Regions from separate parts of the Ruminococcus sp. OA3 genome, predicted to be linked through region 2. Evidence: predicted binding sites of a transcription regulator. Region 2 holds the regulator's gene; the other holds the start of a gene.

Region 1 (16,396 bases), 290 kb from region 2:
ATCCCAAAACTTTGCGGAAAGTGGCACTTCCGCCTGTGACATCGATATTGTTGTACAGCACTCTGCCGGTGTCAGGTGCAAGATTGCCGGCAATGATATTCATCAGTGTGCTCTTCCCCGCCCCGTTCGGTCCCAGCAGACCATAAACCCCCGGCGTCAGCTCCAGATTCACCCTCGAAAGAGCATTCTTTTTTCCATACGATTTACTAAGTCCCAGTATTTCGAGTTTCAATTTCCATCCTCCGCCGTGTCCCATTGTCCTGATATGGATACCCGCATTTTTACTGTTTATCCTGATCTGTCTCCCACGCAAGTGGAATAAATGACTCATTTCCGTTATAAAAGTCCTCTTTTGTTATCAAACCGGGCTGTCCGTTCTGACCGGCCGTCACGCCATGGATATACACTCCCGGCGTCTGCCAACAGTAAAACACATTCAGTACAGAGTTCTTTAACTCTACCGTCTTCTTCGTCTCCGCTTCATAATACTGATATGCCTCCCCCTCGGACAGGAATACCTTGCCGTCCGCATACTGCGGCTGCTTGTCGGATTCCCCGCATTTTTCGATATCCCCGGATGTTAAATCCGCTGCGTATACCACATACCGTTCAAACCCATTCTCTCCCCAATTCTCACCATCGTCATACATCAGAATGTCTTGTACCATGTAAAAGCCGCCGTTGCCGTCTGCTCCCTCCAGGGTTTTCTCGTATGTCCCCGCCGAAATGTCGTACGCATACCACGTTATCCTCTGTCCGGCCTCTTCAAAATTCAGACCGTCAAAAGGCTTTTCAAAGGAAATCTCCCTGCAATACAGTTTATCCCCCCAAAGCCCTGCAACCTGCAGCGTCGCATTATTCTCTTTTTGTCTGGGTGTCAGTTCTTTTTGTTTTCCATTTTCCAGATCCACTCTGTAAACCCATGTATCCACGACTCCCGTTGGCACCTGCATTCCATTTTCATCCACCTCCAGTTCGTTCGACGTACCAGCCAGATAAAGGATTCCGTCTTTTACCGCAAAAGTGTCCAGGTGGTCCATCGTCAGCTCCGTTACCTTCTTCTGTCCTGAACGGTCAACGGCAGAACTGGTGATCACAGCCTGCTGAAGCATTGGGTCGATCTGTATAATATACAGTTGATCTTCTGACAGAAACCCACCGATTAGTCCGTCACCAAGATAAGAGTGACATCGCTCCTCATCCGGCGTGTCTTCCTGCCATGCTTCGTGTGTACAGTTCGGTTTGTTGCATACCTGTACGTCCTGTTTTTCCTTATTATCATAGAAGTAAAGAAAGTTCCGACTGTCCATATGGTAAAGTCCGTCATCTGTGGCAATGGCAAGACCCATGGCCTGATTGTAGAATGTGGTATCCGATGAATCTATTTTTCGTACGCTTCTCGCCATAACAGCAACTGCAATAATTGCTGCAGCCATAACTGCCAGCACTGATATGGTTACAATCCGCTTTTTCTTCATCCTTCGTACTTCTCCCTCCATTCGGCGAGCTGGCGATTGGCTTCTGATACGATTTTGTCAGCACCGGCGGCTTTTAGTTTTTGGTTAAATACTTCCAGTGCTGCATCCGGATCATCCACATTACCGCTTAACAACTGCCTGGCCTCTTCCGTATATTCCCCATAACTGCCAAATATCTCTGCTATGGCATCTATTTCTTTCTGAACCGGTTCTGGATCAAAGCGGAAACCATTTGGCATATGTGCCTCATTTTCCTTATAACACTGTTCCAGCATGGCGCGTCTGTCTCGGGGCATTCCCTCCCCGGGATAAGTCAGCAGTGGATTTGTAAAGTGTTTTCCATATATACTAAGCATGTTATGTTTCCCATAAATGGCATATCCATTTTCGACTGAGTAGTTTACACCTTCCACACCATATTGAATCAGATTAGCAATGTCTGCATCCGTATACAGCAACGTCAAAAAGTCAAGCGCTTCTTTCTGATGCTTCGACCAGCTGGCAATTCCAGTTGCAGAATCTGCCCCGTACAGAGCAAGCTGCGGCAATTTTTCATTTGGCACTACCACAATGTCAATTTCCTCTTCGCCTTTCCCGTCTTTATAAACTTTATATACAGATTCGTATATTTGATCCGTATCCACATAATAATCGATTGCGAAAAAGTCTCCGCTACTTTGATCTGATGTATTTATCAAGCCCTGATCCTGGAAATCTTTTAATTTATCCAGAGATTTTTTCAGTTCTTCTGTTTCAAAAACATTCACAAAACTGCCTTCACGACTGCATGCAAGTATCTCACACTCATCTATGATCCAAACTCCAATCCTGCGTAACACTCCTCCGTCCATTATATATGGTATTACTTTTCCTTCCTCACCGTCGCGTACTTTCTTCAGTAAATCCTCATTTTCAAAAATATCGGCAGATAATTCTTCATGTTCTATTTCATACTTTTTCAGAATATCTTTTCGATAAGCCACAGCATTGAATGTCCGCATATGCTGAGCAATTCCATATGTCACGCCGTTAACCTGCGATCTTTTTAACTCCGTCTGAGTGATTGCTTCTTTGATTCTTACTCCTTGTTCCGTTTCCAGTATACTATCCAAAGGCTCCAACAAATTTTTTTGAATCATTTCCCGGTAAGGAAAATAAGCATAAAGATTTTTCCCATTCGCATCCCATTCTGTCATGATAGTTGGTATGGATATGACATCTGCCTGCTTGCCCTCCGCCTTGAAATTTTCAAGCGCCTGAGCCGGGCTGTATTGTTTTCCATCTTTTATCGACTCATAATATACCTCAATTTTTACCCGATAGGGCACCCCCCTCTCTCTCAGAAGACGATCAAGAGAGGCCTGCCATATATCCGCAAATCTTTCACCAAGTTCCTGACTTTCATCATAAATCTGCCAGACAATTGTAGGGAACTCCTTCTGCCCTTCTGCTTTCTCCTCCGAAGATACTTGATCTGTATCCCTGCTCTCTGGTCGCTTTTCACTACATCCGACGCAGCTGTACAGAAGCATACATGCGACAATCAACAGGAAAAATTTTTTTATCATAATCATACCCTCTCCCCTCTCATATTGATTAAAACAGCAGCCATGAGCCCCGGGCGATATATGTTGTCCCTGCCCAAATTGGTGGCAAATCAATCTCTACTGCGTATAGCGGGCATAAATAATAATCATTTAGTGAGTACATTTAATATATCAAAGAGATAAGACCCTGTCATTTATTTATACGCTATCCAAACGCCTTTAACGTTGTTTTATGCTCCTGCCGTAACAGTAAAACCACTATAGGTTGTTGTAGCATTCACTGGGTTTGTTACTGCTCCCGGACTAATACTTCCATACCAATACGAAGAATAAGCAGTTCCATTCGTCGATTGTGTCTTCGTTTGTGCACTGTAGACATATCTAAATCTCCCTGTTGCCTTAGGATAGGATCCTCCGGTAACCTGATGCCATGAACTTTTAGTGCCACAATTAGCCGTTACTTTTTTTCCATTATAGTAACTACTGCTTGTACCAGCTGACACCGATACCGGCACCGCTAAAACCATTGTTAATACCAACAAAAATGCGATACATCTTTTTCTCATCATACGTTTCCCCCTGTTCTTAAATGATATGTATGCTTATCTCTTTGATATCAAAACTGTATATTTATTATATTTTTTATTCTATATTTTCGTTCCAACCCCTAATAATTACTAATATTATGCATTAATATTCTTTTTTTGTCAATATTTTTATACTGACTAATTTATTTTTAATTTGTCTGTACTTTTTTATCGATAAATTTATCCGGGATTTTAAGAGTGTTTTGCAGTTGACTTTACGGTATTTAAATATTATAATATAGAACAAAGGAGGTCCCCATGAAAAAAATAAAATTAAGCAATCGTGAAACGGAAGTAATGGTAGTCCTGTGGAATTCAGACAAGCCGCTGGCAGCCACCGACATTCCGGCAATTAATCCGGAACTAAGTGTTAATACCGTTCAGGCGGCTTTAAAAAACCTGCTGAAGAAATCTTACATCAAGGTAGCAGATATCATCTACCACGGAACGGTACTGACCCGCTCTTACGAACCGCTGTTGACACACGAGGATTATATCAACTCCCAGCTGGAAGATACGGTACTGACACCTTATGGTTATGCCGCCTCACTGGTCAAGAAAGAAAAAAATGAAAATATGCTGAATGAGCTGGAGCAAATAATTCAGGAACAAAGGAAAAAACTTAAGAAGAGGTGATTTTTTGATTCTTTCCTTCTCTTCATTTTTGGCAGCCTTTGCCGCAGCAAATGTGATGGTTCTTTTTCTTGCTATACTTTTGAGAAGTAAATCTCCTCTGTCCAGATTCGGGCTCAATGTTTTACTTCTTTTTACAGCATTTATTGGAATTCGCATGCTGTTCCCACTTGAATTCTTTTACACCATTACATTTCCATCTAAAGTAGCTCTGCCGTTTTTATTTAGCTGGTTGTTTGAACGTCCCTTTTCACTGCCTGGCGGCATATCAGTTTACTTATACCAGATACTGCTCACGGTATGGATTTCCGGAACTTTATGTTTCCTTTTCCAAATTATTTCAGGGCACAGGAAATTGCAAAGACTTATCAGGTTCCTTCCAACTCTGAACAGTACACAGGTTTCAATGATATTAAAGGCGGTACAAAGAGAACGGAATGACAACACACAAGTCCGCATCGTTCAGACACCACATATAGCGACGCCTGCACTGACCGGTTTTATCCGTCCGGTGATTCTTCTGCCAGATCTTGCTTTTGAGGATGAGGAACTGCGCTATATCCTGACCCATGAATTAGACCATTATTACAGACATGATCTGCTATGGAAATTGTGTTTTGAGATATTATCTGCAGTTTACTGGTGGAATCCACTGATGTGGATTTTAAAGAAAGAGCTTTCTGCTCTGACTGAATTAAAAGCTGACGATACGGTCATTGAGAATCTGGATGCAGAGAAGCGGATTGCATATCTCGAATGCCTGACCCGCATTCACAAACATCAGGTACAGCAGTTTCAATCTTCTAATTTGTTGCTGACTTTTAGTAATGCCAGACTGGATAGCTTATTGTATAGGGCATACTATATTATTGATGACAGAAAAAAGAGGCATGGTTTTGGACTTATCATTATATGTTCTATGTTGCTTTTGTTATCAACGCTCTTTATTTTTGAGTCATATTCTATAAGCCCAACAGCTGAAGAAGAATCGATGAAAATCATTCCTGAAAAATGTTATTTTATAAAACTTGATGATAATCTGTACGATTTTTATTCAGGTGATGTATATTTAGGTAATGTTTCTAACCCTTATAGAGATAATTTTAAAGATTATCCTATTTACACAAAAGAAAATGAGGTATTGAGATGAAAAAATTAATAATTGTTGGTATGTTGTTCTTGTTAACTTTTAATACAACTTTAATAACCTTTGCAGGCGAAACAAACGTCCCTTCCGTTCATATAACAGAAAGTACTGACTCCCCTGAAAACATTACCCCACGCGCCGATATTATTGACTGGAGGTATAAAAATGTCAACGGGGTTTGCTATATGCGTCTCTACAATTATACTAAAAAGCAATGGGTCGGCGACTGGATTCGCTGCTAATACATAATTCTGGTTACTCTTCCCTTCTTCATACCGGGAAGATATGGTCCTGATGGACGATATCTTCCCGGTGTTTGCTGTCTGCAGGTTAATTGTCTCATACTTCTGCTCTTCCCACTTTCCTGACTCGCTTTCACAACTTACATAGTCACATCCACAAAATCTGTGTTATAGTAAAAGAAAACGGAGGTATCAATCATATGTATACAACATCACGCCATGAAGCAACGATATCGGTACCAGAATACCTGGAGGGATTTGTGGATGTTCCCACATTTTTGGAAGCCTGCAAGGCCTGTCCCAATTATGACCGTGTGTGGTCCTGCCCTTCGTATGACTTCGATGTTCTGAAATACTGGAACCGCTATAAAACTTTCCGTCTGCTGGCAACCAAGATCACATTTAATGACGAATATCTGACAAAAACTTATACCCCGGAAGAACAAAAAGATCTTCTGGATAAGATACTGCCAGCCGAAAAACAGAAGCTGAGTGATGAGCTGCTGCGAGCGGAAAAGCTGAATCCCGGCAGTATCAGTCTTTCTGCCGGAAGCTGTCATCTGTGCCCTCAGTGTACCAAACCGACCGGCAAATCCTGTCTGAATCCGGAGATGATGCGTTACTCCATCGAATCTCTTGGCGGTAATGTCGGACTGACGATTGAGAAACTTCTGGGTCTCAATCTGGAATGGATGGAAGAAGGCAAACTTCCTCACCATTTTGTGCTGGTATGCGGCCTGCTGCTTCCGTGACACGTGTCAAATGTGGATATCAAACATAAAATAACTGCTCTGAATGAAAACTTTCAGAGCAGTTATTTTATATCTGCGGGCTTTGATTCGCCCTCCGGTATTGTTTCGGCGTGATGCCGGTCTTTTTGATAAACATATTGATCAGACTGGTGCTGGATGCGTACCCCACCTCATATGCGATCTCCGTCACAGTTTTCGTAGTGCGTGCAAGAAGTATCTTCGTCTGCTCAAGCCGCGTATTGGTGAGAAATTCTATCGGTGAATATCCCGTCCGCTCTTTAAAACTGTGTGCATAGTAATAAGCACTCAGATTCGCCACAGCTGCCAGGTCATTCAGCGTGAGCTCTTCCCCGTAATTGGCGCGGATGTACCGGATCGACCGATCGATGGGATTGTCACTCTCCTCCGGTTCCAAATCCGGCGTCAGCAAATATTCAAATATCCTGTAAATTCTCGCCGAGCTGTGTATCATGTGCTCAATCCCTCCATCCATATGAAACTTAATCATATTATAAAGCAGCAGACCAATCTGCGCATTACTCTCCTGCCGTATCAGTGGTCCTGCCTTGTCCAGGATATTTTGACAGATCTCGTGCGAATTCGAACCGTCAAAATGCATATACAGAAATTCAAGCCCGTTAAATGCCTGATAGTAATGCGGTTCTGTACAGTCCAGAAGCACCACATCCCCCTTCTCTGCATCAAATACCTGATCACGATACTCCACATGAAACTGTCCTTTGCGCACATAGGCAATCAGAATCGGCGGATAACTTTCTCTCCGAATAAAATAATTCGAGTTGCAGAAATAATGGCCGCACCAGGTAGGGTAAAAATAAAGCTCCCTCGCCAGTTCGGATGGCGTAAAAGAAAAGCAGACAGACTGTGCCTGAATCCCCGGATCCACACTCTTCATGAAATCCCTCCTTTCAAAAAGCAAGAATGACGAATTTTAAAGCAACTGCTATTGTTTACTCTTGTTTTTTTATAGTTTATAATACAATCACAGTAAAGGAAATAAACAAAATAGACAAATTTTTTAGCTATTTCTTGTCTAATTTGACTTTATCGCGCGTAAAAAAGTAAGATCCTTTTATCTTAATCAAAAAACAATGTAAATGAATTATAAAGGAGTGAATATGATGTTAAATGGAGAAAAAAAGATTCCCAGACCTTATCGCTGGGCTATGGTAGGCGGCGGACGTACCGGAGGGGTCGGCTACAAACACCGTCTAGGCGCCCTGAGAGATAACACTGCATTTCAACTGGTAGCAGGTGCGTTCGATGTTGATTACGATCGCTGTATGGACTTTGGAAAAAACCTGGGCATACCCGAAGACCGCCTGTATCCGGATTATAAGACTCTATTTAAGGAGGAAGCAAAACGACCGGATGGCATCGAAGCCGTATCCATCGCTACGCCAAACTTTACACATTTTGAAATCGCAAAGGCTGCCCTTGAAGCCGGGCTTCATGTAATCTGTGAAAAGCCGCTGTTCTTTAAAGTGGAACAGGGGGAAGAGATCAAGGCACTGGCAGAAAAAATGAATAAGATCGTGGGTGTGACGTACGGTTTTTCCGGAAGCCAGCTGCTCCTGCAGATGCGCCAGATGGTTCAGAATGGTGATCTGGGTGATATCCATATGGTAGAACTCCGCTATACACATGGATTTGCCTGTGACGAGATAGGTGACAGAAAGGCGGAAGGGCAGAAATGGCGTGTCGACCCTGAGAAGTCAGGACCTTCTTTCGTACTGGGTGACCTGTCCACCCATACCTTCTATATGTCAGAGCTAATCTGCCCGGAATTAAAGCTAAAACAGCTGCTGTGCGACCGGCAGAGCTTCGTTGGCTCCCGTGCACCGCTGGAAGACAATGCCTATGTATTGATGCGCTATGAAAATGGAGCTGTAGGACGTATGTGGGCATCAGCCGTAGATGCCGGCTGCATGGACGGACACCGGATCCGGATCGTAGGCTCCAAAGCTTCCGTGGAGTTCTCCGATAATCAGCCGAATGAACTGCTGTACCAGGTTCAGGGGGAACCGATCCGCAAACTGATCCGCGCTATGCCGTATCTCTATGATGAGTGCAACGCCGATGAACGTCTGGGAGCACTCCACGCAGAGGGTCTGCCGGAGAGCTGGTCCAACATTTATCTGAAATTTGCCATCGCTATGAACGCAAAAGACAACGGCGATGAAGAAACGTTAAAAAATCTGGTTTATCCCGATATCAATGCCGGCATCGAAGGCATCCGCTGGGTGACAAAATGCGTGGAATCCGCCGACAAAGGCGGAGTCTGGGTGGATTTCCAGGATTAAACTCATAAAATTCAGGAGGAACAACTAAATGGAACTTGCAATTTGTACTGATGTATTTGCTGATCTTGGCTATACCGATATGCTGGATAAAGTAAAATCCATGGGCATTGACGCCGTTGAGATGACCGCCGGAGGCTGGGGCGCCAGAAAGCACTGCAACACAGAGGAGCTGTTATCCGACGCTGAGAAACTGAGCACCTTTAAAAAAGAGCTGGAATCACGGGGTATGCGGATTTCTGCCCTCAACACATCCTGCAACCCGCTCTGGCCGTCTGCTACCGGAGAAGAGTATAAAAAATCCATGTATCAGTGTGCAGAACTTGCCGGAAAACTGGGGGTGAAAAAGATCGTTGCCATGGCTGGTCTTCCCGCCGGCAATGAAAAGGACACGACGCCAAACTGGATCACATCCACGATATCCTGGCCAGCCTTCATGGCACCAGCCTATCAATATCAGTGGAACGTAACGATCGAGTTCTGGAAGGAATATGCCGATCACTGTAAAAGGTGCGGTGTGGAGCAGATTGCGATAGAAGAATTCCCGGGAACCATGGTATGGTCTGCAGAGACGCTGCTGAAACTTAGAAATGCAACGGACCCGATGATCGGTATCAACCTGGACCCCTCCCATATGATTGTGCTGGGCGCGGATCCGATCGCCGCCGCGAGAGCTCTGAAAGGCTGCATTTTCCACGTACACGGCAAAGATGCCCGTATTGAGCGGGGTACATCCGATGTTAACGGACTTTTGGATCCCCGTCCGGTTACAGAGACTGCCGAGCGCATGTGGAACTATGTTGCCGTCGGCTGCGGGCAGGATCTGGCATGGTGGAAAGAGTTTTTCTCTGTTCTCAGTATGCTCGGGTACCACGGAGATGTCTCCCTGGAAATGGAAGACCTGACCATGTCTGTGGAGGCCGGAGTCGCTACCTCCATAGATGCGCTCCGCCAGACTATCAGCAGATAGAGAAGATTACGCTGGCGTATTTCCATATTTCATTGCAGATACCCCCGCTCAGGACGGCAAAAACCGACTGCGCAGGGGTATCTCTGTTTTATCTCACAGGCTGACTGTTTATTTCGTCAGCAGCATCATGATCTTATTGCTTCTCTCCAGGAACTTCGTCATCTGTTCCGGGGAAAGCTGTTTGTGGCTGAGCATCGCCATATCATACAGCTGCTCACAGATCATATCTGTATTCTCGTCCTCTCTGTGGTCCATAATGTAGGACACCAGCGGATGGTTTACGTTGAGCACGAGTGTCTCGTTTCCGCCTCCGAACATGCTGGAATCCATACCGTACATCTTCATCATATCCTGCATCCGGCGGTTTTCCTCGGAGAGTGTCATCATTGCAGAGACACTGTCATCTTTCAGCTTTTCTGCTTTGATATCAAGTTTCTCTACATTCAGAGCTTTCTTGAACATTTCGGTAAGGGACTCTGCCACTTCCTTCAGTTCTTCACTGTCACCCTCTTTAAAGTCCTCTGTCAGGTCTGCATCGATCCTCTGGAAATGGACTTCCTCTTTCACCTGCTCAACATGAGAGATGAACGCAGAATCGATGTTGTGTTTCAGGACAACGGCATCTTTTCCTTCCTTTCGGAACATATTGATATACTGGCTCTGCTGTACCTCATCCGTCACATAGAAAATATTTGTCTTCTCAGCTTCCTTCTTCTCTTCGGAATCTTTGTTTTCCTCCGTCGTCTCTTCTACTGTCTCTTCGGCTGCCTCATCTGTCTTTTCCTCTTCCGGCTTCTTATTCTCCTCGATGCAGTCAGCGAGCGTGAGGTATTTGCCGTCCAGGTTTTTGTAGAGGATATAGTCCATCATTTTCTCTGAGAATTTTGTCTCTTTGATGCATCCGAACTTGATGAACGGACTGATGTCATCCCAGCATTTTTCATAGGCTTCACGGTCTGTCTTGCACATGCCGGTCAGTTTATCCGCAACTTTTTTGCTGATATATTCAGAAATCTTCTTAACAAATCCATCGTTCTGCAGCGCGCTTCTGGATACATTGAGCGGCAGGTCCGGACAGTCGATAACACCTTTTAGCAGCATCAGGAATTCCGGAATAACTTCTTTAATATTGTCTGCGATAAACACCTGATTGTTGTACAGTTTGATGGTTCCCTCAATGGAATCGTATTCTGTATTGATCTTCGGGAAGTACAGAATTCCTTTTAAGTTAAACGGATAGTCCGTGTTCAGATGAATCCAGAACAGCGGCTCTTTATAATCCATAAATACTTTCCGGTAGAATTCTTTATACTCGTCATCTGTACAGTCATTCGGATGTTTCATCCAGAGCGGCTGTGTATCACTCAGGGATACCGGACGTTTGTTTATCTTCACCATGTCACGGGCAGGAGAGATTTCTACGATTTCTTTCTCGCCGTCTTCATTTTCCTGTTCCTCTGTCTTTGCTTCCTCATGGATACGCTCTACGATCACATCATCTTCTCTTAATTCTGACTCCTCGATCGTCTCATATTCCTGCTCAGCATTTTCCTTGGACAAAAAGATTTCTACCGGCATGAAGGAGCAGTATTTTTCTATGACTTCACGCATCCGGTATTCATTTGCGAATTCCAGGCTCTCTTCATTCAGGAACAGTGTGATCTCGGTTCCTACAGTCTGTTTGTCACCCTCACCAATCTCATACTCTACGCCGCCGTCACACTCCCAGTGTACCGGTTTTGCACCTTCTTTGAAAGACAACGTATCAATATGCACATTATCTGCCACCATAAATGCAGAATAAAATCCAAGTCCAAAATGTCCGATGATCTGGTCTTCATTCGTCTTGTCCTTATATTTTTCCAGAAACTGTGTCGCCCCTGAAAATGCGATCTGAGTGATATATTCCTCGACTTCTTCCTCTGTCATACCGAGTCCGCTGTCGATAAATTTCAGAGTCTTCTTCTCCGGGTTTACGATAACATCAATCTTGCATTTATAATCATCCGGAAATGTGTATTCACCCATAATTTCAAGCTTCTTCAGCTTTGTGATGGCATCACATCCGTTTGAAATCATCTCACGTACAAAAATGTCGTGATCGGAATACAGCCATTTTTTAATAATCGGAAAAATATTATCGCTGTCGATTGATAAATTACCGCGTTTTAAATTCTCTGCCATTGCAGTCCACACTCCTTTGTTCAATTAATATACTGTTTGGTAATATCTTAATACCCAGCGTGCAAAAAGTCAAGAAAAAATTAGCACTCATTTTTAGTGAGTGCTAGTAATTTGTATCCATCCATTGAACCCCTGCACTTGTCAAAATCAGATCTTTTTAAAATAACTGGGCGGATACCCCATCACTTTTTTAAACACCCTTGTGAAATAATTCGGATCATAGATTCCCACCTGCTCAGCCGCCTGTCTGACTGTTATCCCATCACTCTGCAGAAACTCCAATGATTTAATGATACGCACACGTGTGACATACTCAAGTGGTGTCAGTCCTGTCACATCCTTAAAAAGCATCCGAAAGTAACTCTCCGACAGCGCTGAATCCCGGGCCAGTTTTACAACATCCAGTTCTTCACTGTAGTGCTCCTCCATATAGGAGAGTGCACTGGCAACTAACTCCCGTTTTCTTGTATTATGCTTCAGAAGCTTCGGAGGCTGCCGGTTCTGTGCCCGTTTGATCGTGACCAGAATGACCTGCAACAGGGATGCTTTGATATATTCTGCACCAAACTGGGCGCAGTCCTGCTCTTCCAGAATCTGCAGCAGCAAAGCCTCCACGCGGATCGCCTCCTGCGGTGTGAGATGAATGATTCCCTGAATATGCGATTTTTCATCATTTGTGAGCGATTGCTTATCACCTGCATCGCCATCGGATATATTGACGAGCAGATTCTCCCACTGTGAGCGGATATCCTCCATACTGTCCGTAGCAGAGGTCGGCGGAAGTGTTTCACGCATCAGCCGCTTCCAGTCCTCACCCAGCTCATCCGGGAAAAAATAGCAGTTCATAAAGCGGATCTGAGAGTTCATGATATAACCGTGTTTCTGATGCGCCGGAACTAAAAACACGTCTCCGGATATCAGCGGCATCTCAATTCCGCGAAACCGGTGCATACATGCACCTTTCGTAATCAGCACAAATTCCTGAAACACATGCGCATGCTCAGCGATCACCGTATTGCTCTCATATTCAGCGGCCTCTACCCCAATCGCAGTATTTTTCAGTGGAAATTCAATATAAGTATCCATATGCAGCACCTCTGCCAAACGACTCATTGTTCTCACTGTTAACTATAACACAGTGCTAAAAGAAGCTCCAGAAAAATCATAAGATTGTGCTACTTTATTCTTGCATCGTTATGCTAAATCAGGCAGACGTTATGTTAAACTGACAATATCAGATGAGTTCATGCATGACTTCAAAAAGACCGATACCAACCTAATGGGACGGGTGCAGCAAAAACGATCCGAACAGAAAAATATCAGGAGGAGAAAATATGACGTCAAGAGAACGTGTATTAAAAACATTAAACTTTGAGGAGGCAGACCGCATCGCCGTTGACTGGGGCAACAATGCCGTTACCGGAATCCAGGCAGATGCCTACCGCAATCTGCTGAAGTATATCGGGCATGAGGAAGAGGAGATTATCATCCGTGATATCAAACAGGGCCTTGCTCTGGTCAGTGATTATGTGCTGGATTATTTTGATGTGGACACACGTCCGCTGCTCACAAATCCACCCAGCGGATGGCAGATGAAGATTGATAAAGACGGGGGCTTCTACGATGAAAACGGCGTCTACTTTAAACAGATGGGCGAATACTTTGATTTCGTAAAAAATCCACTCGAAGACGCCGACACGATCGAAGACCTGAAAGCCTTTAAACCGTCCGACCCGACAGACCCTGCCAGATTTGCCGGCATGAGAGAACGCGCCAGATATCTGAGAGAGAACACAGACAAGGCGATCGTCATCGGGGAGCACGGCTCTGTATTCTATCAGGCATGGGAATGGAGAGGCATGCAGAACTTCATGGGTGACTTTGCGGGCGATCCTGAATTTGCAGATTACCTGATGGATATGGCCGCCGACTGGTGGAGTGCCTGGTATGAGACTATGTTAAAAGAAGTAGGTGAATACGTTGATATCATGTGGCTGGGAGATGACTGGGGTACACAAAACGGTCCGCTCATCCAGCCTGAACAGTTCGAAAAGCGTGTACAGCCGCGTATCAAAAGAGTCATCGAATCCATGCATAAATATTGTGATGGAAAGGTCGCATACCACAGCTGCGGATCGATCTCGTGGGCATTTGACTCACTTCATGACGCCGGAGTCGACATCATCCAGCCTGTTCAGGCAAATGCCGCAGGCATGCAGGACAGCAGAAAACTAAAAGAGATGACTTACGGGAAACTGGTACTGCACGGTGGTCTTGATAATCAGGGGAAATTTGCAGGACCAACGGATGCAGTGATCGCGGACGTTAAGCAGAAGATACGTGACTTTGCGCCGGGCGGCGGGTATCTGTTCGCATGCGGACACAATATCCAGTCCGACTGTCCGCCTGAAAATATTGTGGCGATCTTTGATACCTATAAAAAATATGGTAAATACCCTGTCAGGATCGACGAGGATTAATCTCCCGGTTCATCTATCTATTCTCTTATTAAAAAAGAGGTCCACCGGACAATGTCATTAAGTTAAGATATTATACTAAGATTCCTATATCAGAAATGATATAGGGGTCTTTTTATTTTGTGAAAAACTGTTGACATTTTAGTTCGATTGTGCGGCCGCTTTCACTACTGATGATTTTAAGCGGTAGTGAAAGCGGCCCTTGTAATTAAGAACTATCTTGATTGCAAGGAGGATTCTATTATGTCAGATTTTATTGAAAGTACTACAAAGTCTCTGGAAACTTTAATATCAGAATTAGCAACAAATCCATCACTTTTTCTTAGAAATCCCAGTGTTGATTTTACAAGAAATCGAAAAATTGATTTCAAAACCCTGGTTGGAATTACTATGAATTCTGGTGGTTGTACTATGAATAAAGAGTTATTGGATTTTTTTGACTTCGATGTAAATACACCTACTGTATCTGCCTACACTCAACAACGGTCAAAAGTTTTACCTGAGGCATTCGAATTCTTATTCCAGGAATTTAATGTTCAGAATCAAAGAATCCAAAATCTATATGAGGGATATCAACTGCTGGCCTGCGATGGATGTAATCTAAGTATTGCAACCAATCCCAAGGATTCCGAAACAGCATGGAAGCAAAATCAGTATGGAGGTATAACTAACCATCTACATCTAAATGCCTTCTATGATATACAAAACCGAGTTTATACGGATGCAATCGTTCAAACGGCTTCAGAATATCAAGAACACAGGGCATGTATTCAAATGATGGAACGCTCACATCAGAGCAATGTAATTCTAGTTGCTGACAGAGGGTATGAGAATTACAACATTATGGCTCATGCAATCAATAAAGGGTGGAATTTTTTGATCCGTATTAAAGATATCGGAAGTAATGGCATGGCATCGGGATTAGAACTGCCTGATAAAGAAACGTTTGATCTAGACGTAGATATTAAGCTAACAAGAAAGCAAACAAAAGCAAAGAGAATGGAGGGCTATAAGTTTATGCCAACGTGCCAAACATTTGATTATCTCCCCGTTGGTAGTCCGAATGAGTATACATTATCTTTTCGAATTGCCAGATTCAAAATATCTGAAGATTCCTTTGAAATGGTCGTAACAAATCTTAATGAATTTGAATTTTCTCCTAAAAAACTTAAAGAAATATATCAGTTACGGTGGGGAATTGAAACATCTTTTAGAGAATTAAAGTATGCCATTGGATTGACAAATTTTCATGCAAAAAAAGTCGATTATATCAAACAAGAAATATTTGCAAGATTGACCCTTTATAACTATTGCGAGTTAATTACTGCATATGTTATCAAGCAAAGCAATAAGTTTCATCAAACAAAACAGGTGAACTTTACCATTGCCATCTATATCTGCAGAGAATATCTGCGAAGAAAGCGCCAATTAAGTTCACCTGCGGTGATTAGGCTTATAGAACAGCATACGTTGCCTGTGAGACCTGGGCGTCGAGACCCTCGGAAAGTCAAACCCCAAGCCTCCGTAAGTTTTCTATATAGAGTAGCATAATCACTCATTAATTATATACGTTTTTTGACAGATGAACAATCTGTCTTTTTGTCTTGCAATCAAAAAGAGACTTTGCCTAATTATAATAAAAACATCATCTTAAGCAAAATCTCTTTTCTTGCATGCTATAGAGTTAAAGAATTAACTTAATGACATTGGTCCACCGGACCTCTTTTTTACTTACCGTAAGAACAGCCGGATCAGCGTCTCTTTCCATTTCGTCAGCGGATAATACCGCATCGGAAGGTCCAGCCAGTTGTATTTCTGCAGTACACTCTTCCTGTGGCTGAATGTCTCAAAAGATGCCTTTCCGTGGTAGCTTCCCATACCGCTTGCGCCGACACCTCCGAATCCCATCTGGGACGTAGCCAGGTGAATGATCGTATCGTTGATACAGCCACCCCCAAATGATAGTTCTTTCAGTACCCGGTGTTCCATGGCGGGGTCCCTGGTGAACAGATACAGTGCCAGTGGCTTATCTCCCGCTTTCACACGTGAGATCGCTTC
Region 2 (16,396 bases):
GTGTGAAGGAGCAGGCGGAGACGACAGTGGATGCGCTGAAGATCAAAACACCTTCCATCGAAGCACAGGTCATCAACCTCTCGGGAGGCAATCAGCAGAAGGTAGTCATCGGAAAATGGCTGAACACAGACTCCAATATCTTTATCTTTGATGAACCGACCCGCGGAATTGACGTAGGGGCAAAACTGGAGGTGTACCATGTGATGAACCGGCTGGCCGCGGAAGGCAACTGTGTGATCATGATTTCCTCGGAGCTGCCGGAGATACTGGGCATGTGCGACCGTGTGATCGTAATGAGAACGGGAAGCGTAATGGGTGAGATTGACCGGAAAGAAACGTACTTTAATCAGGAAGATATTATGAAAGCCGCATGGGGAGGGAAGATTGATCATGAGTAAGAGTATTGTGAAAAATAGAAAACAAAAGAAACATTCCACGCTTTGGGGGCCGATTCTGGCAGTCATCTTGCTGTCCATCGTACTGTCTGTTGTAACCAGTAAGTTTCTGACGATGAACAACATTCTCAATATCATGAGGCAGACATCGGTAAATTCACTGGTCGCGTTCGGTATGCTGTTTGTCCTGCTGACAGGCGGAATTGACCTGTCGCAGGGTTCGATCGTCGGTTTTTCAATGGGAATCATCACGTTCTTATATTTGAATGGTATTGAAAATTCATTTTTAATGATCGTCCTGCCGATCGTGGTGGGAACACTCTGCGGCCTGATCAACGGTCTTGTATTCACGAAATTACATCTGCCGCATCCCTTTGTATCAACACTCGGTATGATGCAGGTGCTGCGAGGAGTGACGCTTATCATCACACAGTCCAAGCCGGTGTCAGGATTTGCAAAACCAGTGCTCTGGGTTGGATCTGCATCGATTTTTCGTATTCCGGTATGCTTTCTGCTGGTCATTGTCGTCGTAGTAATTGTCAGCATCTTTTTAAATAAGACACCCATGGGGCGGCAGATCTATTCGGTAGGCGGAAACCTGGAAGCGGCACGTCTCGCGGGGATTAAAGTTGACTTTACGCTGACGACCACTTATGCGCTTTCCGGACTGATGTGCGGACTGGCAGCGATTGTGCTGGTAGGGCGTGTTGGATCCACTTATCCGCTTGCAGGTGAGGGCTATGAGATGGATGCGGTTGCAGCCTGTGTGATCGGAGGTGCTTCGTTCAGCGGCGGAAAGGGAACTGTCGGCGGAACACTGGTAGGTGCATTGATTATCGCGGTTGTCAACAATGGGCTGAACCTGCTGGGAGCTTCTCAGGATGTTCAGAAAGTAGTGCTCGGCATCGTTATTATACTGGCAGTGCTTGTGGATGTGACCAGAACACAGCAGAGTGAGAAAAAACGCCGTCTGGCCCAGGCCAGCAGTGAAAATGCGTGATCCCAGTCCGGGCAAATAAGGCTGTGCGCAGAGGAAACGTGCAGTGTCAAGGAGAGAAATAGGATGAAAGCTGTTATATTTAAAGAAACAGGAAAATATGCGGTCGTGGAAAAGCCCGTTCCCGAAATAAAAAAGGCGAATGAACTGCTGGTGAAAGTTGAGGCCTGCAGTATCTGCGGATCGGATATGCATATTCTGAGTGATCCGCCGGGATACCCGGCAAAGCCCGGCACAACGATAGGACATGAAATGGTGGGAACGATTGTCGGGATGGGCAGTGAGGTGACGGCATTCGCTGTTGGAGACAGGATTGTGTGCGACAATAATATACCCTGCGGGCAGTGTTATTACTGCCGCAGCGGTCATGCCAACATGTGTGAACATGTGAGGTGTCTCGGGGTAAACGGCGACGGATTCTTTGCCCAGTATGCACTAATCCCGGATACTTCCGCTTATGCAATCAGCCCGGATCTGCCTCTTGATATCGCGATCTTTGCAGAACCGTTGAATTGTGTGATGGGAGCCATGGATAAACTCAGAATGATACCGGGTGAGACTGTGGTGGTGGTCGGGGCAGGCCCCATCGGCCTGTATTTCATTCAGCTGCTGAAGAAAAATGGAGCCGGAACTGTTATTGCAGCTGAGCCAAGCGAATTCCGCAGGAGGATGGCAAAAGAAGTAGGGGCGGATATTGTTGTTTCACCGGCTGAAGCAGAGAAACTTCCACAGATCGCTGCAGTGGGAGCGGACATCGTTGTGGATGCGGTGGGCATCTGTATCAAAGATGCTCTTGACTGGGTCAGGAGTTCGGGGAGAGTTCTGCTGTTTGGGCAGAATTTTGCCAGAACTCAGGAGATCTGCCAGAGCGTTATCACCAGAAAAGAGCTTACCGTGACCGGTAGTTATATCGGCAGTTATTCGTGGCATGATACGATCAGGCTGTTGGAACATGACCCTATGCAGCTGGAAAAAATGATCACGCATCGGCTGACGCTGGAAGATTTTGCGGTTGGTTATGACGCGATGAAAGATGGCAGTGCGCTGGAAGTTATCCTGTATCCGAATGGTGGAAGGTGTTAAGTGTTCTTGTGTTTCGCATTATTAATAGGAAATAACTAAAATGATTTCATTTTCCGGCTGCAGATTATGCAGAAAGGAAATGTTGATATTAACTGAAAAAAATCAAAAAAAGTACACCCAGACTCTTGACAAAGATAGAGGCTGGGTGTATATTAGCGTTAGATGTTAGCACTCCACCTAAATGAGTGCTAACAAAAAATCGGAAAGGGGCTATGTATGGAAGAACGCTTAGATGAACGAAAACATAAGATTTTGAAAGCTATAATCCAGACATACCTGGAAACAGGCGAACCAGTGGGCTCCCGGACGATTTCAAAATATACCGATTTAAATCTGAGCTCGGCGACGATCCGAAATGAAATGTCTGACCTGGAAGATCTGGGATATATTGTTCAGCCGCATACATCAGCAGGCAGGATCCCTTCTGATAAGGGATATCGTCTTTATGTTGATGAAATGATGAAAGAAAAAGATCAGGAAGTATCAGAAATTAAAGAACTTATGATCGAGAAAACAGACCGCATGGAAAAAGTACTGAAGCAGGTGGTGAAGATGCTCGCTTCAAATACAAACTATGCGACCCTGATAACCGGTCCGTCCTATCACAGGACGAAGGTGAAATTCATTCAGCTTTCTAAGCTGCGGGAAGATCAGATTCTGGCCGTGATTGTTGTGGAAGGCAATATGGTGAAAAATCAGATCATCAATCTGGAAGAGCCTATGGATGATGAGACGATACTTAAACTGAATCTGCTGCTGAATACACAGCTTAATGGTCTGACGATCGAGGAGATCAGTCTTGGCATGATCAAGGCGCTCAAAGAGCAGGCAGGTATACACAGTGCAGTTGTGAGTGGTGTGCTGGATGGACTTGAGGAAACGATCTCCAGTACCGATGAAGAGTTCCCGGTTTTTACCAGCGGAGCTACCAATATCTTCAGATATCCGGAGCTTTCTGACAGCAGCAAAGCCAGTGAACTGATCTCTGCTTTTGAGGAGAAGGAGCAGCTGGTTGAAATGCTGAAAGAGACAGTAGGAGATGAGGATGCGGAGAATACTGGAATTCAGGTATATATAGGAAGCGAATCACCCGTTCAGACGATGAAGGACTGCAGTGTCGTGACAGCTACGTATGAATTGGGAGAAGGCATGAAGGGCACGATAGGTATTATCGGTCCGAAGCGGATGGATTATGAAAACGTAGTAGACAATCTGAAAACGCTGAAAGCGCAGCTGGATTCGATATTTAAGAAAGAGTAGCAGCCGGTAAGGTGGCTGTCAGAAGGGTGGAATGAGAATGGCAGAAGAGATAAAAAAAGAAGCGGTGGATACAGCAGAAACGGCTGAGACACAGGAAGAAGAGGCGGTATCGGCGGAGCCACAGGAAACGGAGAGCGCTCCTGAAAACGAGAACAGTGCAGAAACTGATTCGCAAGCCACTGCAGAACAAGAACCGCAGGAGGCTGAGACGAAGAAACGCTTCGGAAAAAAGAAAGATAAGAAAGACAAAAAGGATGAAAAGATCGAGGAGCTGACAGATCAGCTGAAGCGCCAGATGGCGGAATTCGATAATTACCGGAAACGCACAGAAAAAGAAAAGGCGAGCATGTATGTGATCGGGGCAAAAGAGATCGTAGAAAAGATCCTTCCGATCGTGGATAATTTTGAACGCGGCCTTTCAAGTGTGCCGGATGACCAGAAGGAAGATCCCTTCGTGGACGGCATGGATAAGATATACAGGCAGCTGATGACTGCACTGGAAGAGATGGGTGTTAAAGTGATTGAGGCGGTCGGGCAGGAATTTAACCCGGACCTGCACAATGCAGTAATGCATGTGGAAGACGAAGAAGCCGGTGAGAATATTATCGTGGAGGAATTCCAGAAGGGATATCTGTATAAAGATTTCGTTGTCAGACACAGCATGGTAAAAGTAGCGAACTGACCGAAAGCAACTTAGTGAACGCGAGCCTCAGGCGAAGCGTGAGCTTAGTGCGAGGTCCATCCCGAACCTTAATGAGCGCAGCAGGCGCGAATTTAGTTGAGGGATGAATCCGATTTAAAGCAACTTAGTGAACGCGAGCCGCAGGCGAAGAGTGAGCTTAGTGCGAGGTCCATCCCGAACCTTAATGAGCGCAGCAGGCGCGAATTTAGTTGAGTGATGAATCCGATTTAAAGCAACTTAGTGAACGCGAGCCGCAGGCGAAGCGTGAGCTGACTGAGCAAAGCGAAGGATGCTTCTTGACTGAAAGTCAAGAAGATAGGGCTGGGGAAAACTGACAACCTTAAAGTTTAGTTGAGTGATGATTAGAAAGCAGTACAAAAACTATAAATAGAAATCATAATCAGGAGGTAATTTATTATGAGTAAAATTATTGGTATCGACCTTGGAACAACAAACAGCTGTGTAGCTGTAATGGAAGGCGGTCAGCCGACCGTCATCGCGAATACAGAAGGCGCAAGAACAACACCATCTGTTGTGGCATTTACAAAGACCGGTGAGAGACTGGTTGGTGAGCCGGCGAAACGTCAGGCTGTAACGAATGCAGACAAAACGATTTCATCCATTAAAAGACATATGGGTACGGACTACCGGGTTACGATCGATGGCAAAAAATATTCTCCTCAGGAAATCTCTGCAATGATCCTGCAGAAACTGAAAGCGGACGCAGAAGCATACCTTGGAGAAAAAGTGGCAGAAGCAGTTATCACAGTGCCGGCTTACTTTAACGATGCTCAGCGTCAGGCAACAAAAGATGCCGGAAAGATTGCCGGACTCGAAGTAAAACGTATTATCAACGAGCCGACAGCTGCAGCACTGGCATACGGTCTGGACAATGAAAAAGAGCAGAAGATCATGGTTTACGACCTTGGCGGCGGTACATTCGATGTTTCCATCATTGAGATCGGTGACGGTGTAATCGAGGTTCTCTCTACAGCCGGAAACAACAAGCTGGGCGGAGATGACTTTGATGCAAAGATCACAGATTATATGCTCGCAGAATTTAAAAAACAGGAAGGCGTAGATCTGTCAAACGACAAGATGGCGCTGCAGAGACTGAAAGAAGCGGCAGAGAAAGCAAAAAAAGAACTGTCTTCCGCAACAACAACGAATATCAACCTGCCGTTCATCACAGCAACAGCAGATGGTCCGAAACACTTTGATATGAACCTGACTAAGGCAAAATTCGATGAACTGACACATGATCTGGTAGAGAAAACAGCAGAGCCGGTAAAACGTGCGCTCTCAGATGCAGGTATCTCGGCATCTGAACTGGGCAAGGTTCTTCTGGTAGGCGGTTCCACACGTATCCCGGCTGTTCAGGATAAAGTAAAACAGCTGACAGGACATGAGCCGAGCAAGACTCTGAATCCGGATGAATGTGTTGCACTGGGAGCTTCCGTTCAGGGTGGAAAACTTGCAGGTGATGCAGGAGCAGGCGACATTCTCCTTCTGGATGTAACACCACTTTCCCTGTCAATTGAGACCATGGGTGGTGTGGCAACGAGACTGATAGAAAGAAATACAACGATCCCAACCAAAAAGAGTCAGATCTTCTCTACGGCAGCAGATAACCAGACAGCCGTTGACATCAATGTCGTTCAGGGTGAAAGACAGTTTGCGAAAGACAATAAGTCCCTTGGACAGTTCCGTCTGGATGGCATCCCGCCTGCAAGAAGAGGCGTGCCGCAGATTGAAGTTACATTTGACATCGATGCAAACGGTATCGTAAATGTGTCAGCGAAAGATCTTGGAACAGGTAAAGAGCAGCATATTACGATCACTGCTGGCTCCAACATGTCTGATGACGATATTGATAAGGCAGTGAGGGAGGCAGCTGAATTCGAGGCTCAGGATAAGAAACGTAAAGAAGCAATCGATGCTCGCAATGATGCAGATGCGTTTGTATTCCAGACTGAAAAGGCACTGGAAGAAGCGGGCGATAAGATTGATGCAAATGATAAAACAGCAGTGGAAGCTGATCTGACAGCACTGAAGGAAATTCTTGCAAAATCCACACCGGAAGAGGCTACGGAAGCACAGGTTGCAGAAATTAAGGCAGCACAGGAAAAACTGATGCAGAGTGCACAGAAGCTGTTTGCAAAAATGTATGAGCAGACACAGGGGGCTGCAGGTGCAGACCCGAACATGGGAGGCGCCGGAGCCGGTGCAGGTTCCGAAGCCGGATACGATTCGGATGATGTTGTTGATGCTGATTACAAAGAAGTGTAAAATAAAAGCGTAAGTGACGAAAGCGACTCACGGATACAGCAGGTATTCGTGAGTTGCAGTTACGCGTACTTAAAAATCGTAAAATGAAAGGTGAACATCATGGCAGAAAAGAGAGATTACTATGAGGTTCTGGGCGTAGACCGTGGTGCGGATGACGCCACTTTAAAAAAAGCATATCGAAAACTCGCAAAACAGTATCATCCGGATATGAACCCGGGAGATGAGGCGGCAGAGAAGAAATTCAAGGAAGCGACAGAAGCGTATGGAGTATTGAGTGATCCCGAGAAGAGAAAGCAGTATGATCAATTCGGTCATGCGGCATTTGAGGGCGGTGCAGGAGGCGGTGGATTCGGTGGATTCGGCGGCTTTGATTTCAGTGGTCAGGATATGGGAGATATTTTCGGTGACCTGTTCGGTGATCTGTTTGGAGGCGGTTCCAGGAGGAGAGCGAACAACGGTCCTATGAAGGGGGCAAATCTGCGCGCCGTTATCCATATCACATTCCAGGAGGCAGTGTTTGGATGTGAAAAAGAGCTGGAAATCAACCTGAAAGATGAATGTGAAACATGTCACGGTACGGGTGCGAAACCAGGTACAGAACCGCAGACATGCCCGAAATGTAACGGTGAAGGCCAGGTTGTATATACGCAGCAGTCCATGTTTGGAATGGTGAGAAATGTACAGACATGTCCGGAGTGTAACGGAACAGGTAAGGTGATCAAGGAGAAATGTACATCCTGCCGCGGAACGGGATATAACACAAACCGAAAGAAGATTAAAGTTACGGTGCCGGCAGGTATCGATGACGGTCAGAGCATTCGTATCCGTGAAAAAGGAGAACCGGGTAGAAATGGCGGTCCGCGGGGTGATCTGCTGGTAGAGGTTCAGGTTGCTCGTCATCCGATCTTCCAGCGGCAGGATATGAATATATTCTCGACTGCGCCGATCACATATGCACAGGCAGCGCTGGGCGGGGATGTGAAGATCAGTACAGTGGACGGCGACGTGATGTATACGGTGAAGCCCGGAACACAGACAGATACGAAAATCCGGCTGAAAGGAAAAGGTATTCCGTCACTGCGCAATAAGAGTGTTCGCGGGGATCATTATGTGACCCTGGTCGTGCAGGTACCGACCAAGCTGAACGAAGAAGCCAGGGAGGCATTGCGCCAGTTTGATGCAGCCTGTGGAAATTCTCCGGCTCCGGTGCATTCCAAGAATACAGAGAAGAAGAAAAGCTTCATGGATAAGCTGAAAGAGACATTTGAGGACTGATTAACAACTGAAAAACTGCAATTCCGTTTTGGACAAATCTGTGTTTCATACGGTATTGCGGTTTTTTTTCTTTTCGTGTATGATATGTTAAGTGACAGGAGCAAAACTTATTATGAGTACATGGATTGTATTCCAGCAAATGCTGGTTGTGTTTATTTTGATTACGGTCGGTTTTTTTATGTTCCGCTCCGGCCGTTTTTCGCGTATGGCTTCGAAAGACCTCTCGGGACTGATCACCAATGTATGTAATCCTGCGATTATGATAGGAAGTGCATTCGGTGACAATGCGGAGGCTACAGCGAAAGATGTGATGACAGCTGCCCTGGTTGCGGCGGTCATGTATGTGGTGCTTCTGGTGATGGGATGGATTCTGCCGCGTATTTTGTGTATTGCGGGATCAGAACAGAAGTTTTACAGTATGATGACGGTTTACGGCAATATCGGTTTTATTGGAATTCCACTTGTCTCGGCTGTTCTGGGGAGTTCCGCGCTCATTTACCTGTCGGTATTTATCCTGATGTTTAATATTCTGATCTATACACATGGGATTCAGGTGATAACGTCGGAGGCTCAGGGGAGCGGCTTTCAGTGGAAGCGCATGATAAATGTGGGAACGATATCCGGAGTTCTGACGATACTCATTTTCGTGATAGAACCGCCGGTGCATCAGGTACTCTCTGACAGTATCTCCTATATTGGGGGATGTACCACATTTTTGTCAATGCTGGTTTTGGGAGGTTCGATTGCGAATATGTCAGTGTGGGAAGTGTTTGGGGATAAGAAGCTGTACCTCTTTACCGTTATACGATTTTTTCTGGTACCGATCGCGGTTGCTGTGATACTGAAACCACTGATTGCAAATGATATGATACGGGGGATTACCGTGTTCTGTCTGGCGCTTCCGGTTGCAAATATGCCGCTGATGCTGGCACAGGAATATAATACGGATACAAAGTTATTGGCGAGAGGCATCATTTTGACCACACTGCTTTCAATTTTCAGTGTTACACTGTCCGCCGGCTTTATCTGAGCGGTTATCAGACGATGGAAAAAGGAGAAGAGAATATGAAATGGAATAAATTTACATTGAAGACAAGAACGGAAGCGGAAGACATTGTAATTTCCACACTGGCTGAGGCGGGGATACAGGGGGTGGAGATTGAGGACCGGCAGCCGCTCACGGAGGCGGACAAGCAGCAGATGTTTGTGGATATCCTGCCGGATTTTCCTGCGGATGACGGGATCGCCTATCTGAATTTTTATCTGGATGAGAAGGAAGACAAGGAGAGCATTCTGGCAAATGTCAGAGAGGCACTCGAGGAGCTGCGGATGTTTATCGACATCGGAGAGGCAACCATCCAGGAATCTCAGACAGAGGACAAGGACTGGATCAATAACTGGAAGGAATATTTCCGCCAGTTCTATGTGGATGATATCCTGATCATTCCGTCCTGGGAAGAGGTCAAAGAGGAGGATAAGGGAAAACTGATTATTCACATTGACCCGGGAACAGCGTTCGGCACCGGTATGCATGAGACGACGCAGCTTTGCATCCGCCAGCTGAAAAAGTATGTGACTCCGGCGACAGAATTGCTGGATGTGGGGACAGGAAGCGGAATTCTGTCCATCGTTGCGCTGAAGCTGGGCGCACACCATGCGGTAGGGACTGACCTGGATGTCTGTGCGGTTCCGGCGGTTGAGGAGAACAAGGCGGCTAATGGCATTGACAGAGACGCATTCACCATGATGATCGGAAATCTTATCGACAATAAAGAGACGCAGGATGCGGTCGGATATGAGAAATATGACATTGTAGTAGCCAATATCCTGGCGGATGTTCTGGTTATGCTGACGCCCGTTATCGTGAAACAGATGAAACCGGGAGGCATTTATATTACATCAGGGATTCTGGCTGAAAAGGAAGGGGTTGTCAGAGACGCAATATCCCATGCGGGGCTTACTGTAGAGGAAGTGACGTATCAGGGAGAATGGGTGTCAGTGACAGCGCGGAAACGGTAGGAGCGGATATGTATCGTTTTTTTGTGGATGAAAATCAGATCAGGGAAAACAGGGTTCATATCACAGGAGGAGACGTGAACCATATCAGAAATGTACTGCGGCTGAAACCGGGAGATGAGGTATGCGTCTCGGATGGAGGAAAGATGGAATATCACTGTGGTATTCTGGGATTTTCTGAAGGTGAAGTGCTGCTTGAAGTACAGTATATGCAGGAAGAAAAGCTGGAACTTGGATCGCGTATTTACCTCTTCCAGGGACTCCCCAAAAGTGATAAGATGGATACCATTGTCCAGAAGGCTGTTGAACTGGGCGTATATCAGATTATCCCCGTGGCGATGAAGCGCTGCGTGGTCAGGCTGGATCAGAAGAAAGAGGAGAGCAGAAGAAAGCGCTGGAACAGCATTTCAGAGAGTGCCGCAAAGCAGGCGGGGCGTATGATCGTCCCGGAAGTAAGACCGGTACTGACCTTTGAGAAGGCTCTGGAATATGCGGCAGACTGTGACGTCAGACTAATGCCTTACGAAATGGCCAGCGGCATGAAAGAAACAAAAGAGCTGCTGACAGGTATCAGCAAAGGACAGTCTATCGCGGTCTTTATCGGACCTGAGGGTGGATTTGCCGGGGAGGAAGCAGAGCTTGCGCGTGGGAGCGGGATGGAACTCATCACGCTGGGAAAGAGAATTTTAAGAACGGAGACAGCAGGAATGACGACGCTGTCAATCCTGATGTTTTTATTGGAGGATTAAGGATAGAATATGGAAGCTTATTTGGATAATTCGGCGACCACGCGGTGCTACTGGGAAGTGTGTGAGATGGTCAGCCGCACGATGTACGAGGATTTTGGAAATCCATCTTCCATGCATTTAAAAGGCGTGGAGGCGGAGCGCTACGTAAAAGAGGCAGCGTCCCGGATTGCAGTGACTTTAAAGGCGTCTGAAAAGGAGATCTACTTTACATCGGGCGGGACGGAATCGGACAACTGGGCTCTGATCGGAACGGCAGAAGCCCATAAAAGACGCGGCAGGCATATCATCACAACGGATATCGAGCATCCGGCGGTCTCGGCTCCGGCATCATTTCTCAAGGAGCAGGGGTTTGAGGTGACAAGGCTGCCGGCAGACAGTCAGGGCTGTATTTCTCTGGATGATCTCAGGGAGACGGTTCGGGAGGATACGATCCTTGTGTCGACGATGTATGTCAATAATGAGATCGGTTCCGTACAGCCGGTGGAGGCCATAGGAGCCTTCTTGAAAGCGCAGCACCCTGAGGTCGTTTATCATGTGGATGCGATCCAGGCGTATGGGAAATACCGGATCTATCCGGAACGCATGGGAATTGACCTGCTGTCTGTCAGCGGCCATAAGATTCACGGGCCAAAGGGGGTCGGATTTCTGTATGTGAGAAATAACGTAAAACTTCTTCCGGTCATCCACGGGGGCGGCCAGCAGAATGGGATGCGTTCCGGGACGGATAATGTGCCGGGAATCGCCGGACTTGGATGTGCGGCTGAGATATGCTGCAATGGACTGGAAAAAAATGTGGAATATATGTACGGTCTGAAACAGCAGCTTGCAGGTGGCCTGAACAGCATGGAAGATGTGGTGATTCACGGAATGGAGACATCTGACGGAGCTCCGCATATTGTGAACGCTTCTTTTCTGGGCGTGCGCAGTGAAGTGCTGCTGCATTCGCTCGAAGAGAAGGGAATCTTTGTATCGGCCGGATCTGCATGTTCAACGCACAGGAAAAGTAAAAGCCCGACGCTGTCGGCCATCGGTGCCGATGCCAAGGAAATGGAGTCTGCGGTACGGTTCAGCTTTTCGGAGGAGACGACGCCGGAGGAGATCACCTATACACTGGAAGTTCTCGAAGGGCTGCTGCCAATGCTGCGGCGGTATATGAGACGTTAGAAGGAGAAAATAATATGTTTACAGCATTTTTAATAAAATATGCCGAGATCGGGATCAAAGGAAAGAACAGGTATCTGTTTGAAGATGCGCTGGTAAGGCAGATTCGGTTTGCGTTAAAGCCTGTTGAAGGAGAATTTGATGTGACGAGGGAGCAGGGCCGGATCTATGTCAATGCCGGGAGTGCATTTGATTTCGACGAGGCGGTGGAGGCGTTGAAACGGGTGTTCGGAATCTCCGGCATATGCCCGGTCGTCATCGTGGAGGATGAGGGATTTGAAAAGCTGGCACAGGACGTCACTGCGTATATGGACAGCCAGTATCCGGATAAAAACATGACATTTAAAGTGAACGTCAGACGTGCCCGGAAATCATATCCCATGAGTTCCATGGAAGCCAACAGTGAGCTTGGCGGAAGATTACTGGATGCATTTCCGGAACTGAAAGTGGATGTACACAAGCCGGATATCATGCTCAATGTAGAGATACGGAATCGAATCTATATTTATTCTGATATCATTCCCGGTCCCGGAGGGATGCCGGTGGGAACAAACGGAAAGGCGATGCTTCTGCTCTCCGGAGGGATTGACAGCCCTGTGGCAGGTTATATGATAGCGAAGCGCGGTGTTCAGATTGAAGCTGTTTATTTTCATGCCCCTCCATATACGAGTGAGCGTGCAAAACAGAAAGTGGTGGATCTTGCACGGCTGGTGTCACGCTACAGCGGCCCCATCAAACTGCATATTGTCAATTTTACAGACATACAGCTTTACATCTACGACCAGTGTCCGCATGATGAGCTTACGATTATCATGCGCCGTTATATGATGAAGATCGCGGAACGCATTGGGAGAGAGACAGGCTGCCTGGGTCTGATTACGGGAGAGAGTATCGGGCAGGTCGCAAGTCAGACCATTCAGAGCCTTGCTGCGACGAATGAGGTATGCACCATGCCGGTGTTCCGCCCGGTGATCGGATTTGATAAACAGGAAATTGTGGATGTGGCGCTGAAGATCGATACGTATGAAACATCGATTCAGCCGTTTGAAGACTGCTGTACGATTTTTGTGGCAAAACATCCGGTGACAAAACCGAATCTGAATGTGATCAAACGTTCGGAGATGAAGCTGCAGGAAAAAATTGATGAAATGCTGGAGACGGCGATTGGCACCGCAGAAGTGATCACTGTTTTCTAGGACGTGCATTTGAGAAAATAAAAAAGGCTTTGCTTAAATGCGAAGCCTTTGATAATCTTAGATAATATATGGTTCCAGGCTCTTTAATACTTCTTCCAGAGCTTCGCCTTCGGCGTGGATGTTCAGGTTGATCGGTTTTGCAAGATCCAGGCTGAAGATTCCCATGATGGATTTGGCGTCGATAACATACCTTCCGGAGACGAGATCGAAGTCAAAATCAAATTTGGAGATTTCATTTACAAAGGATTTTACTTTATCGATGGAGTTTAAAGAAATCTGAACTTTTTTCATAATAATGTTCCCTCCCTTAATTTATTAATGATGATATGAACATCTTACATTTTATGGATGGGAAAGTCAAGGGCAAACACATAAAACGGAGGTAAAACGTGGGTAAAAAAGCGGCACTGCATAACCTGGGATGTAAAGTGAATGCGTATGAGACGGAGGCCATGCAGCAGCTTCTGCAGGAGAACGGGTATGAAATTGTAGATTTTGCGCCGGGTGCAGATATCTATATCATCAACACCTGTACGGTGACGAATATCGCAGACAGAAAATCCCGCCAGATGATTCACAAGGCCAAAAAGATGAATCCCCGGGCGCTGGTCGTCGCGGCCGGCTGTTACGTACAGGCAGGAAAAGAAAAATTAGAAAAAGATGCGTCGATTGATATTATAATTGGGAATAATAAGAAGAAAGACCTGATTTACATTCTAAAGGAACATGAGAAAAAACTGGAAAACAGGAATAGTGTGATCGATATCAGTCATACAAAAGAATATGAGGAGCTTTACGTATCACATATGACAGAACATACGAGGGCCTATATCAAGGTTCAGGACGGCTGCAATCAATTCTGCACGTACTGCATTATTCCGTATGCGAGAGGCAGAGTCAGAAGCCGGCATAAAGAAGATGTTCTGCGAGAGGTGCGTCGTCTGTCTGCGGCCGGCTGCAGGGAGATCGTGCTGACCGGCATTCATCTGAGCTCTTACGGCACGGACCTTCAGGACGGCGATCTGCTTGATCTGATACGGACTGTACATCAGGAAAGCGGGATCGAACGCATTCGGCTGGGATCGCTGGAGCCGGGAATCATCACGGAAGAATTTGCAGAAGCACTCTCTGCGATGCCAAAGATCTGCCCGCATTTCCACCTGTCTTTGCAGAGCGGGTGCGACAGGACCTTAAAGAGGATGAACAGAAGGTACGATGCCAAAGAGTATCAGACCAAATGTGCCGTACTGCGCAGATACTTTAAACAACCGGCGCTGACGACGGATGTGATCGTAGGATTTCCGGGCGAGACGCCTGAAGAATTTGAAGAATCCCGGAAATTTGTGGAGGAAATCTCATTTTATGAAACTCATATTTTTAAATATTCCAGGCGGGAAGGCACAAAGGCGGCGGATATGGAACATCAGGTTTCTGACGCGGATAAAACGCTGCGAAGTAATATCATGATTCAGATGGGAAAAGAAAAAAAGAAAGCCTATATGGAGCAGTTTCTGGGACAGACCCTGGAAATTCTGATAGAAGAACAGGCTGTGATCGATGGGGAAAACTACTGGGTGGGTTATACACCACAATACCTGAAAGCAGCAGTCAGGCTTCCGGGAAACCCGAGAAACACGTTGGTTTTGATAAGGGCCTGCAGGCTGCTGGAAGATGAGATACTGCTGGCTGTTTCTGTGTCATGAGAAATCTTCATAAATTCTTCATTGTATTTTTGGAGATTTTGTATTAAAATAAGATAGATATCAAAATTAAGGGCGTGAAAATATGGCAAATATTAGTAATACACAGTATTTTAAAGTGAAAACAGAACCAGAAATACAGGTGAAGGATGTGCTTGATCTGGTGTATAACGCGATGGCTGAAAAAGGATATAACCCGGTCAATCAGATTGTGGGCTATATTATGTCCGGCGATCCGACTTACATTACGAGTTACAAGGGCGCAAGAAGCATGATTATGAAAGTAGAACGGGATGAACTGGTAGAGGAGCTGTTAAAAGCTTATATCGAGAATCAATCCTGGAAGAGAGACTGATTTCATGCGGATAATGGGACTGGATTATGGATCCAAAACTGTAGGGGTGGCTGTCAGCGATCCTCTCGGAATTACTGCTCAGGGCGTTGAGACGATCTGGCGGAAGTCTGAGAACAAACTGCGTCAGACACTGGCACGGATTGAGGAACTGATAAGGGAATACCAGGTTGAAAAAATTGTTCTTGGGTTTCCCAAAAATATGAATAACACGATAGGGGACAGGGCTGCCATGTCTTTAGAGTTTCAGCAGACTTTAAAAAGACGGACAGGTCTGGACGTTGTCATGTGGGATGAACGGCTGACGACAGTTGCAGCAGAGCGCGTACTGATGGAAGGGGGCGTACGGCGGGAACACCGCAAGGAGCGCGTGGATGAACTGGCTGCGGTTCTGATTCTTCAGAACTATCTCGACAGTCTGTAATTCATTTAGAAAAGGTAAACGGTATGGAAAAAATCATATTTTTAGAAGAAGACGGAACGGAAACAGAATTTTACGTAGAAGAACAGACAAGGATGAACGGATGTAATTACCTGCTGGTGACAGAATCTCTGGATGATGAGGCATGTGCTTATATTCTGAAAGATTTATCCGAAGATACAGACCAGGATTCCAGATATGTAATGGTAGAAGACGATCTGGAACTGGAGACGATATCACGTCTGTTTGCGGACATGTTAGAGGACGTGGACATCGAATTGGAATAAGAAATATAAATTAGTGAGTGGAGGTACTCTTGAAAAAAATTAATAATTCAAAATTGAAAATCATTCCGCTGGGCGGCCTGGAGCAGATTGGAATGAATATTACTGCCTTTGAGTGCGAAGACAGTATTGTTGTCGTGGACTGCGGGCTGTCATTTCCGGAAGACGATATGCTGGGCATTGACCTGGTGATCCCGGATGTGACTTATCTGAAAGACAATGCAGATAAAGTAAAAGGCTTTGTCATCACACATGGACATGAGGATCATATTGGTGCGCTTCCTTATGTGCTGAAACAATTAAATGCACCGATCTATGCGACGAAACTGACGCAGGGATTAATTGAAAATAAATTAAAGGAACACAATCTTCTTCGAACTACCAAAAGAAAAACCGTAAAGCATGGCCAGTCAATTAATCTTGGCTGTTTCCGTATCGAATTTATTAAAACAAACCACAGTATCGCAGACGCTTCTGCCCTGGCGATCTATTCACCGGCGGGAATCGTTGTTCATACAGGAGACTTTAAAGTGGAT

What was found. The regulator HrcA, encoded in region 2, represses chaperone genes, less so after heat shock. The targets are predictions, from matches to a motif close to TGTTAGCACTCNNNNNNNNNGAGTGCTAACA.
Region 1: the regulator HrcA is predicted to act here: its motif matches at 11,940-11,970, upstream of htpG (molecular chaperone HtpG).

The regions. Positions count from the first base shown of each region.
Region 1 is NZ_JAKNTO010000001.1:1,764,122-1,780,517, reverse strand. Features, by position in the region: gene MCG98_RS08130 (ABC transporter ATP-binding protein) at 1-232, opposite strand, end outside; gene MCG98_RS08125 (hypothetical protein) at 282-1,478, opposite strand; gene MCG98_RS08120 (ABC transporter substrate-binding protein) at 1,475-3,046, opposite strand; gene MCG98_RS08115 (hypothetical protein) at 3,256-3,594, opposite strand; gene MCG98_RS08110 (BlaI/MecI/CopY family transcriptional regulator) at 3,871-4,248, shown strand; gene MCG98_RS08105 (M56 family metallopeptidase) at 4,253-5,395, shown strand; gene MCG98_RS08100 (hypothetical protein) at 5,392-5,634, shown strand; gene MCG98_RS08095 (DUF2284 domain-containing protein) at 5,835-6,386, shown strand; gene MCG98_RS08090 (AraC family transcriptional regulator) at 6,454-7,302, opposite strand; gene MCG98_RS08085 (Gfo/Idh/MocA family oxidoreductase) at 7,526-8,710, shown strand; gene MCG98_RS08080 (sugar phosphate isomerase/epimerase) at 8,739-9,677, shown strand; gene htpG (molecular chaperone HtpG) at 9,786-11,861, opposite strand; gene MCG98_RS08070 (AraC family transcriptional regulator) at 12,009-12,947, opposite strand; gene MCG98_RS08065 (uroporphyrinogen decarboxylase family protein) at 13,196-14,341, shown strand; gene MCG98_RS08060 (IS4 family transposase) at 14,582-15,889, shown strand; gene MCG98_RS08055 (aldehyde dehydrogenase) at 16,070-16,396, opposite strand, start outside.
Region 2 is NZ_JAKNTO010000001.1:2,050,347-2,066,742, forward strand. Features, by position in the region: gene MCG98_RS09270 (sugar ABC transporter ATP-binding protein) at 1-398, shown strand, start outside; gene MCG98_RS09275 (ABC transporter permease) at 391-1,395, shown strand; gene MCG98_RS09280 (alcohol dehydrogenase catalytic domain-containing protein) at 1,459-2,475, shown strand; gene hrcA (heat-inducible transcriptional repressor HrcA) at 2,692-3,735, shown strand; gene grpE (nucleotide exchange factor GrpE) at 3,773-4,417, shown strand; gene dnaK (molecular chaperone DnaK) at 4,835-6,706, shown strand; gene dnaJ (molecular chaperone DnaJ) at 6,806-7,981, shown strand; gene MCG98_RS09305 (AEC family transporter) at 8,094-9,011, shown strand; gene prmA (50S ribosomal protein L11 methyltransferase) at 9,047-10,000, shown strand; gene MCG98_RS09315 (16S rRNA (uracil(1498)-N(3))-methyltransferase) at 10,009-10,746, shown strand; gene MCG98_RS09320 (cysteine desulfurase family protein) at 10,756-11,910, shown strand; gene thiI (tRNA uracil 4-sulfurtransferase ThiI) at 11,925-13,103, shown strand; gene MCG98_RS09330 (HPr family phosphocarrier protein) at 13,161-13,394, opposite strand; gene mtaB (tRNA (N(6)-L-threonylcarbamoyladenosine(37)-C(2))-methylthiotransferase MtaB) at 13,493-14,806, shown strand; gene MCG98_RS09340 (IreB family regulatory phosphoprotein) at 14,889-15,158, shown strand; gene ruvX (Holliday junction resolvase RuvX) at 15,163-15,579, shown strand; gene MCG98_RS09350 (DUF1292 domain-containing protein) at 15,603-15,863, shown strand; gene MCG98_RS09355 (ribonuclease J) at 15,893-16,396, shown strand, end outside.